Regions from separate parts of the Agromyces protaetiae genome, predicted to be linked through region 2. Evidence: predicted binding sites of a transcription regulator. Region 2 holds the regulator's gene; the other holds the start of a gene.
The links. Region 2 encodes LexA, which represses DNA repair genes until DNA is damaged. Its sites were predicted from a motif close to TCGAACANNTGTTCGA; they were not measured.
Positions count from the first base shown of each region.

Region 1: ET445_RS17660 (intein-containing Rv2578c family radical SAM protein) is a predicted target of LexA. The motif match lies at 2,608-2,623, and genes of this name have one in related genera.

Region 1 covers NZ_CP035491.1:3,592,092-3,597,102, reverse strand. Annotated here, with positions in the region: gene ET445_RS16675 (malate:quinone oxidoreductase) at 1-124, shown strand, start outside; gene ET445_RS16670 (ABC-F family ATP-binding cassette domain-containing protein) at 537-2,228, shown strand; gene ET445_RS17660 (intein-containing Rv2578c family radical SAM protein) at 2,632-4,764, shown strand; gene ET445_RS16655 (sensor histidine kinase) at 4,833-5,011, shown strand, end outside.
Region 2 covers NZ_CP035491.1:3,049,874-3,054,884, forward strand. Annotated here, with positions in the region: gene hisH (imidazole glycerol phosphate synthase subunit HisH) at 1-366, opposite strand, end outside; gene hisB (imidazoleglycerol-phosphate dehydratase HisB) at 372-980, opposite strand; partial or broken gene ET445_RS14210 (histidinol-phosphate transaminase) at 1,003-2,082, opposite strand; gene ET445_RS14215 (LysM peptidoglycan-binding domain-containing protein) at 2,141-2,530, opposite strand; gene lexA (transcriptional repressor LexA) at 2,819-3,508, shown strand; gene ET445_RS14225 (alpha/beta fold hydrolase) at 3,615-4,391, opposite strand; gene metE (5-methyltetrahydropteroyltriglutamate--homocysteine S-methyltransferase) at 4,565-5,011, opposite strand, start outside.

The sequences.
Region 1 (5,011 bases), 540 kb from region 2:
CGACGGCTGGGCGCCGAAGATCCGCGAGATGATCCCGTCGTACGGGACGACGCTCAACGGCGACCCCGAGGTCGCCGCCGCATCGCTCGCGCGCACGGCGAAGGCGCTGCAGCTCCAGGCGTAGGCGGTCCGCGCGCCCACCGCGTCTGCATGCGCTCATGCTCGCGCGTGCGCGTGCGCGTGCGCGTTCGCGCTCGCGCGTGCGCGTTCGGTCGAGGTGTTTGTCGGACATCCGGCCGATTGTCGGACGAATTCGCGCCGAATCGTCCGACAAACCTGCGAATGTCCGACAAACCCGGGCTGGACGATGCCGCAAGGTTGGATCACGCGGATGTCCCGTGCTAGCCTCGTGCCCGCTATGAAGAAGTGAGCACACCCACGTCCCGCGCCTGAGGCGCCGTTGACCCGTGGTGTGCCCGTTCCGAGGTCGCGCAGTTCGCGTTCGATCTCGCGTGCTCGCACCTTCGCGTACGGCAGATGCCCGGCGGGAATCATCCGACCCTGCTCGACGGGGAATCGCGAAAGGGCGGTCGCCCATGCCGGTGCAATTCCATCTCTCAGACCATCTCCGTGCCGACGGACTGTCGGTCGCCTACGGCGAACGACGTGTGTTCGCCGACCTCTCGTTCGCCGTCTCGCCCGGCGAGCGCCTCGGACTCATCGGCGAGAACGGCGTCGGCAAGTCGACGCTCCTGCGCCTGCTCGCGGGCGGCGCGCAGCCCGAGGCATCCGGTCGTCTCACGCGCCCGTCGCGCGTCGGCCTCCTGCTCCAGGAGGTGCCGTTCGCGCCGACCGATCGCGTCGGCGACATCGTCGAGGACGCGCTCGCCGAGGTGCGGGCGATCGAGCGCGAGCTCGACGCCGCGGCGGAGGGGCTCGCCGCCTCGACCGACGCGGCGGCCGCGGCGGAACGGTATGCGCGGGCGCTCGACGCGGCCGAGCGAGCCGACGTCTGGTCGGTCGATGCGCGCCGCGACGAGGTCCTCGACGGGCTCGGACTCGCGTCGATCGGTCTCGGCCGCCTGATCGGCGAGGTGTCGGGCGGCCAGCGGAGCCGGTTCGCGCTTGCGGCGCTGCTCCTCAGGGCTCCCGACGCGCTCCTCCTCGACGAGCCGACGAACCACCTCGACGACGGTGCCGCGGCGTTCCTCGAGGCGCGTCTGCGCGCGTGGCGGGGGCCCGTGGTGTTCGCGAGCCACGACCGCGCGTTCCTGGACCGGGCCGCGACGGGCCTGCTCGACCTCGACCCCGCGCGGGTCGTCGCGACGCGCGACGCGGTGGCCGGTGCCACCGTGTTCGGCGGCACGTTCACGGAGTACCTCGCGGCGAAGGCCGACGAGCGGGCGAGATGGGAGCGGCAGTACGACGACGAGCAGGGCGAGTTGCGGCGGCTGCGGCTCGCCGTCGCCGAGACCGCTCGCGACGTGTCGCATCGGCGCGGCCCGACCGACAACGACAAGTACGTGACGAAGTTCAAGCACTCCCGCACCGATCAGGCGATCTCGCGGCGGGTCCGCAACGCCGAGGGGCGGCTCGAGACCCTCGAGCGCGAGCAGGTGCGGAAGCCCCCGGCGCCCCTCGCGTTCGCGGGCATCCCGCCGGGATCGCACGCGTTGGACGAGTCATCCGGACTGCTCGCGCAACTGACGGATGTCTCGGTCGACGACCGCCTCGCGATCGGGTCGCTGCAGCTGGCGCCGACGGCGCGACTGCTCGTGACGGGCGCCAACGGCGCCGGCAAGTCGACCCTCCTCGGCGTGCTCGCGGGGCGCGTCGCGCCGACGCGCGGCAGCGTGCAACGGCGGAAGGGACTCAGGGTCGGCCTCCTCGAGCAGGATGTGCGATTCGAGCATCCGGATGTCTCGCCGCGCGCCCTCTACGAACGGGCGCTCGGCGAGCGGCGCGCCGAGCAGGTGCCGTTGGCATCGCTCGGGCTCGTGGCGCCGCGCGACGCCGACCGGCCCGTCGGCGTCCTTTCGGTCGGGCAGCAGCGTCGACTCGCGCTCGCGCTCGTGATCGCCCGTCCGCCGCACGTGTTCCTCCTCGACGAGCCCACGAACCACCTCTCGCTCGGGCTCGCGACCGACCTCGAGGACGCGCTCGGCACCTATCCCGGCGCGGTCGTCATCGCGAGCCACGACCGGTGGCTCAGGGCGCGCTGGGCGGGTGGTGAACTGCGGCTCGAGGCGGGGCGCGTCGCCGAGGAAGTTCCGGCGCTCGCAGGCTAAGAGGCCTCCCGACGAGACGAATCGGCGCAGCGAGCGTTGAGTCTCTGGGACGAGTCTCCCGAACGAACTTCTCGAACGAGCATCTGGAAGGGCTGTTCTGCTCGTGCAGTCGGTGCCGAAGTGCCGCCGCCGCGAAGCATCCGCACCCGAATCCCCGTGCAGTCGAAGGATCATCGCCCGCCGGTGCCGAAGTGCCGCTGCGCCGCGAACGGAAACAGTCGCACCGACGCGGGTTCCCACTCACCTACGTGGTGGTGGGGTGCGCGTCTGGGCGGGGTGCGGGTCTGGGCGGGGTGCGGGTGTGGGCGGGGTGCGGGTCTGGGCGGGAGCGAGACGCCTCGCGGCCGCGCGCCGCGCTTGCCCGGGCTTGCAGACGGCATCGAACATATGTTCGAATGTGTGGGTGCGTTGGAGCGGGCAGGAACTCGGGGTCGAGCAGGGCGATACCCTGCCCGGCCTCGCGCGGCTCAACAATCTGGTGCGCTCGGTGCAGACGCCCGACTTCACGGGCGTGACGTTCCACGAGGTGCTTGCGAAGTCCGCCCTCAACCGGGTGCCGGGGGCCTCGTCGATGCCGTTCACGTGGACGATCAACCCCTACCGGGGCTGCACGCACGCGTGCGCATACTGTCTGGATCCCGACACGATGATCACGATGAGCGACGGGCGGCAGAAACCGCTCTGGGCGGTCGAAGTCGGCGATGAGGTGCTCGGCACAGAGCCGCATGGCAGGTACCGGCGATACGCGGCTTCGAAAGTGCTCGCGAAGTGGTCGACGACGAAGCCCGCTCACCGCATCGCCCTCGCCGACGGCACGACGATCGTGGCGAGCGGCGACCACCGCTTCCTCACCGATCGCGGGTGGAAGTACGTCACTCGTTCGACGTCGGGTGTCGGGCAGCGGCCGTACCTCACGACGTCGAACTCTCTCGTCGGTTTCGGGTCGAGAGCAGCCCGGGCGCATCAGGTGCTCGACGAACAGTACATGCGGGGCTATCTCGCGGGCATGATCCGCGGCGACGGGATGCTGCTGACCAGGGAATACACGAGGCGTTCTGGCGAGCAGTACCGGGTCAACCACTTCCGGCTTGCGCTCGCCGACGTCGAAGGCCTGAATCGGACTCGCACGTACCTCGAGTACTTCGGTGTCGATGTGTCGACCTTCAGATTCGCGCCTGCGACCACGACGCGGCGCGAGATGACGGCCATTCGCACAAGCCGCAAGGCGCACTTCGACCGGATCGCGTCGATCATCGAGTGGCCGACCGCTCCGCCGTCGGGTTGGAGAGCCGGATACCTCGCGGGCGTCTTCGATGCAGAGGGGTCCTGCTCGCGCGGGGTACTGAGGATCTCCAATTCCGACGAGCAGATCCTCAGCGAGATCGAACGTTCCCTCGAGGCCTTCGACATCGATTTCGTACGCGAACCGGCGCGTGACAACGGTGTCGCCAACGTCAGGATCCGCGGCGGGCTCGGTATGAGGAACGCGTTCTTCTCGATCACCCAACCGGCGATCACCCGCAAGCTCGCTCTCATCGGCACGACCGTGAAGACGACCGCCGATCTTCGGATCGTCGCTATCGAAGCGATCGACGGCGCACAGGAGCTGATCGACATCACGACGACGACGGGTGACTTCGTGGCAGCCGGCGTGGTGAGCCACAATTGCTTCGCGAGACCCACGCACGAGTACCTCGACCTCGACGCGGGCGACGACTTCGATCGGCAGATCATCGTCAAGGTCAACGTCGCAGACGTGCTCGGCAAAGAGCTCGCGAAGCCGTCGTGGCGGCATGAGCCCGTCGCCCTCGGCACCAACACCGACCCCTACCAACGCGCCGAGGGGCGCTACGCGCTCATGCCCGGCATCATCGAGTCGCTCGCCGCGAGCGGCACGCCGTTCAGCATCCTCACGAAGGGCACGCTCCTGCGACGCGACCTGCCGCTCCTCGCCGAGGCGAACCGTCGCGTGCCCGTCGACCTCGCGATGTCGATCGCGATCTACGACCCCGAACTGCAGCAGTCCGTCGAACCGGGCACCCCGAGCACGAAGGCGAGGCTCGCGACGGTGACCGCCGTGCGCGAAGCGGGGTTCGACTGCAGCGTCTTCCTCATGCCCGTGCTGCCGTACCTCACCGACACGCGTGCCCATCTCGACGAAGCCGTCCGGCAGGCCAAGGCGGCCGGGGCGACGCGCATCGCGTGGACGGCCCTGCACCTGCGCGGGTCGGTCAAGCCGTGGTTCATGCAGTGGCTCGAGCGGGAGCATCCCGAGCTCGTCGATCGCTACCGCTCCATGTACTACGGCCGCAACGCCTACGCGCCGAAGGAGTACCGGGCCTGGCTCGGCGAGCGCATGAGGCCGATCCTGCGGGCGCACGGGCTCGGCCGTGAAGAGGTCGATCCGACGACGGGCGGGGTCCGGTCGAGCGCGATGGGGTTCGATGCACGAAGCCGCAGCGTGCGTGCGGCGGCGCCCGGGCGCGTGCCCGTGCCCGAGTTCGCGGAGCCGCCGAACCCCGACGCGCTGTTCTGAGCTGCGCGTTCCGCGCCGAAACCGAACGCTCTGCGATAATTCGCAGTGGGAACACTGTGGAGGTGTCGATGGCGCTGGGGCTGCCCGAGCATCTCGCGCGCGACGCGCTCAGCCACGCCCTCGGTCGCGCCGGCCAGGCGGCGGCGTTCGTGTGCCTCGCCGTCGCGACGACCACGGGGATCGCGAACTCGATCCAGAACGGCGCGCCCGACGGGGCGATCGTCGCGGCGTGCATGGCCGCGATGGC
Region 2 (5,011 bases):
GTTCCAGCCCATGTGGGGCAGCACCTCGGCCGGGAGCTCGGTGACCGTGCCCGGCCACTCGCCGAGCCCTTCGGTGTCGACGCCGCGCTCGACCCCGTGTTCGAACATGACCTGCATGCCGACGCAGATGCCGAGCACCTTGCGCCCGCCCGCGAGCCTGCGGTCGACGAGTTCGTCGCCGCGCACCGCACGCAGTTGGTCCATGACGGCCTTGAACGCACCGACACCCGGCACGACGAGCCCGTCGGCCTCCATCGCCGCCGCGCGGTCGGCCGTCACCTCGACCTCGGCGCCCGCGCGCTCGAGCGCCTTGGCCGCCGAGTGGATGTTGCCCGAGCCGTAGTCGAGCACCACGACGCGACGCATGCGGCTCACAGGGCGCCCTTCGTCGACGGAACGCCCACGACGAGCGGGTCGAACGCCTTCGCCTGCCGGAACGCCCGCGCGAACGCCTTGAACTCCGCCTCGGCGATGTGGTGCGGGTCGCGCCCGCCGAGCACGGTCACGTGCACGGTGAGTGCGGCGTTGAACGCGATCGCCTCGAACACGTGCCGCACCATCGAGCCCGTGAAGTGCCCGCCGATGAGGTGGTACTCGAAGCCCGCGGGCTCGCCCGTGTGCACGAGGAACGGACGCCCCGAGATGTCGACGACGGCCTGCGCGAGCGCCTCGTCGAGCGGGACGAGCGCATCGCCGTACCGCGAGATGCCGCGCTTGTCGCCGAGCGCCTGCTTGATCGCCGTGCCGAGCGAGATGCCGATGTCTTCGACCGTGTGGTGCACGTCGATGTGGATGTCGCCCTTGGCGCGCACCGTGAGGTCGGTGAGCGAGTGCTTCGCGAACGCCGTCAACAGGTGGTCGTAGAAGGGCACGCCCGTCTCGATGTCGCTCGTGCCCGTGCCGTCGAGGTCGATCGACAGGTCGATGCTCGACTCGCTCGTCTCGCGCTGAACGCGGGCGGTGCGGTGTGCGGTCGTCATGCGTCGATCCTATTGTCGGGGCGGATGCCGGCGCGTAGGCGGCGATCGCTTCGAGGAACGCCGTCGTCTCGGTCTCGGTGCCCGCCGTGACGCGCAGCGCACCCGCGAGCCCGATCTCGCGGATCAGGATGCCCCGCTCGAGGAGCGCCTCGAACACGGCGTGCGGGTCGTCGACGCCGTCGAAAAGGACGAAGTTCGCGCCGCTGCGGTACGGGTGGAACCCGAGGCGGCCGAGCTCGTCGAAGATGCGCTCCCGCTGGCCGCGGATCGCGTCGACGGTCGCGAGCATCTCGTCGGAGTGAGCGAGCGCGCCGAGTGCCGCCGCCTGCGTGAGTGCCGACAGGTGGTACGGCAGTCGGACGAGACGGAGCGCGTCGATCGCGGCAGGGTCGCCTGCGAGGTAGCCGACGCGGGCGCCCGCGAACGCGAACGCCTTGCTCATCGTCCGGGAGACGAGCAGCCGCGGCCGACCTGGCAGGAGGGTGAGCGCGCTCGGCGTGCCGGGGTCGGCGAACTCGAAGTACGCCTCGTCGACCACGACGACGCCGCGCGCCGCCCCGACGACCGCGCGAATCGTGTCGAGCGAGAGCGGGGTGCCCGTCGGGTTGTTGGGCGCGCACAGGAAGACGAGGTCGGGGTCGTGCGCCTCGATCGCGGCGACGGCCGTCTCGGGGCTCAGTTCGAACTCGGCGTCGCGTGGCGCGGCGATCCACTCGGTGCCGGTGCCCGCCGCGAGCAGGCTGTACATCGAGTAGGTGGGCGCGAAGCCGAGCACCGTGCGGCCGGGGCCGCCGTAGGCCTGCAGGACGTGCTGGAGCACTTCGTTGGAGCCGTTCGCGGCCCAGATCTGAGACGGGTCGAGGTCGTGCCCGAGGTACGCGGCGAGCGCCGTGCGGAGTTCGGTGAACTCGCGATCGGGGTACCGATTCAGGCCGATGATCGCAGCGGCGACGCGGGCGACGATGTCGTGGGCGACGCTCTCGGGGATGGGATGCGTGTTCTCGTTGACGTTGAGGGCCACGGGCACCGACTTCTGCGGGGCGCCGTAGGGCGTCTTGCCGCGGAGGTCGTCACGGATCGGAAGGTCGTCGAGAGTCGTCACCTGATCAATGGTATCGGCGGCAGGCTGGGCGTCAGACGGAGATCACGCCGCCGACCCGTCAGGGTGCGACCGGGATCGAGAGCTGCTGGCCGGGTTGGACGACGGCGTCGTCGAGGCCGTTGAGACGGACGATCTGCGCGATGGTCTCGCGAGGGTCTTCAGTCGGGGCGATGCGCTCAGCGAGCTCCCACAGGGTATCTCCTGCGCCGACCGTCACGACCTCGAAGGCCGTCGTGCCGACGCCTGCCGTCGCCGAGCCGGCCGCAGCGGCACCCGACCCGAGGACCGCGACCATCGCCCAGATGACGAGCGGGAGCGCCGCGAGCGACGTGAAGACGATTCGGCCACGCCGAGTGAGCCGAAGACGTGTGCGTGGCACCGACGCTACGACCGGAAGCGTGCGCGGCGCCAAACCCGCGAATCCGTCGAATGCGATCGCCTCGCCCATGGTTCCTCCTTCACGCGGACCCGCATCTGAACTGGTGGTCGAGCCGCCTCCGGCGCTCGGCCGGGAGCACCGGAGGCGAATCTCTGTTCCGAATGTATCTTCGAATGTCGAAGTCCGCAAGACCCTCACCCCATCTCAGAATCCCCGGAGAACCGGCGACACGCTCGAACAGATGTTTGTCGCGCACCGACTCGCCGGATACAGTTTCGAATGTCCGAAAACAGTCGACCATCGACCACCGACATCCGGCCCGTGCACCGAGAACGCGGCCGCAACGAGGGGCCAACCGTGAGCACCGACACGCAACGCACACCGCCCGCCGAGCCGAGCCGCCGGCGCAAGAGCCTGAGCGCGAAGCAGACGGCGATCCTCGAGGTCGTCCAGCGCTCGGTCGCAAGCCGCGGCTACCCGCCGAGCATGCGCGAGATCGGCGACGCCGTCGGGCTTTCGTCCCTGTCGAGCGTGACCCACCAGCTCAACCAGCTCGAGCTCGCGGGCTATCTCCGCCGCGACCCCAACCGGCCCCGCGCACTCGAGGTGCTCATCGAGCTTCCGGGCATCGAATCGCGGAGCGGGTCGTCTGGCGAGTCCGCCCCGGTCGGCGACGCCGCCATGGTGCCGCTCGTCGGCCGCATCGCCGCGGGCGTGCCGATCACGGCCGAGCAGCAGATCGACGAGGTCTTCCCCCTCCCCCGCCAGCTCGTCGGCAAGGGCGAGCTCTTCATGCTCAAGGTCGTCGGCGATTCGATGATCGACGCTGCGATCTGCGACGGCGACTGGGTCGTCGTGCGTGCGCAGAAGACGGCCGAGAACGGCGAGATCGTCGCGGCCATGCTCGACGGCGAGGCGACGGTCAAGGTCTTCCGCCAGCGAGACGGCCACACGTGGCTGCTGCCCCGCAACTCGGCGTTCGAGCCGATCCTCGGCGACGCGGCCGAGGTCCTCGGCAAGATCGTCGCGGTGCTCCGGGCGGTCTGACGCCGGTCGAGACCCCAGCACCTCCACGCGCGGCGCGCGCTCGAGACATCCGGGCGGCTCGAGACATCCGGATGCCCCTCACCGCGCGTCGTTCGAGCGCGCGTGCCTACCTTGCCGCGTCGCGCGCGACCGCCGCGACCGGAGCGGCCGCCGCCGGGAGCGCGGGCAGCCCCGCGAGCCACTCGGTGACGGTCGCCATGAACCCGTGGTGGTCGTCGCGGAAGACGGTGTGCCCGGTGCCCGCGACGGTCGAGACCGACATACCCTGCGTGCGGAGCTTCGCCGCGACCTTCTCGGTGATGAGGAGGCTCTTCTCGGCGAGGATGACGAGACTCGGCGCGACGAGACGTGCCGGCGGCATGAGCGGGCGCGAGTCGGCGAAGCCGAGGATCGTGCGCTTGTCCCAGTCGCGGAGGGTCGCGAGTTCGATCTCGACGTCCTCGGGGTTCCACTTGGGGTTCATCTTGACGAGCGCGTAGCGGCGCGGGCGGGGTGCGATGGCGAACGCCACCTTGAAGACCGCGCCACGGATGCCCCGCGGGAACGAGAACGCGGGGTCGACGTAGATCGCGGCGCGCGGCGCGAGCCGGTCGCCCACGAGGCTCGCGACGAGCCCGCCGAGCGAGTGGCCCATGACGACGTCGGGCGGCCCGTCGAGGAGGGGTGCGAGCGTCTCGACGACGTCGTCCGCCCAGGCTGCGGGCGAGTACCGCTTCGCGCGCGGGCTGCGCCCGTGGCCCGCGAGATCGACCGCGAGCACGCGGAAGCCGTGGGTCTCGAGTTCGGCGGTGACGCGGTGCCACGCGCGCGAGTCCGACATGATGCCGTGGATGAGGATCGCGGTCCGGGGACCGCTGCCGGATTCGGTGACGGCGAGCTGCATGCCGACGAAGGTAGCCGCGGAGGCTGTGCGGTTGCCGCGAACGCGCCGCGAGTCGCCCACGACGACCGCCGACGGGCCCGAGAAGAGGACGACCGGCTCGCCGGGGCGACGGGGTGACGCACGATCGGCGCGGCACCCCGCCGCGTCGCCTGCGGAGGAGAGGCGAGCCCGGGTCAGGCAGTGACGGAGATCTCCGCACGCACCGCCTTGGTCGCCTCGATGATGTGCTCGAGCGAGGCGACGGTCTCTTCGTAGCCGCGGGTCTTGAGCCCGCAGTCGGGGTTCACCCACAGTCTTTGCGCCGGAATCGCGCCGACCGCGCGCTCGAGGAGCGAACGCACCTCGTCGACGCTCGGCACGCGCGGCGAGTGGATGTCGTAGACGCCCGGGCCGATGCCGTGGTCGAAGCCGCTCCGCTGCACGTCGTCGACGACCTCCATGCGGCTTCGGGCGGCCTCGATCGAGGTGACGTCGGCGTCGAGGTCGCGGATCGCGTCGATGACGACGCCGAACTCCGAGTAGCAGAGGTGCGTGTGCACCTGCGTCGCAGGCGCCGCACCACCGGTCGCGAGGCGGAACGAGCCGACCGACCAGTCGAGGTAGGCGGGCTGCTCGGCGAG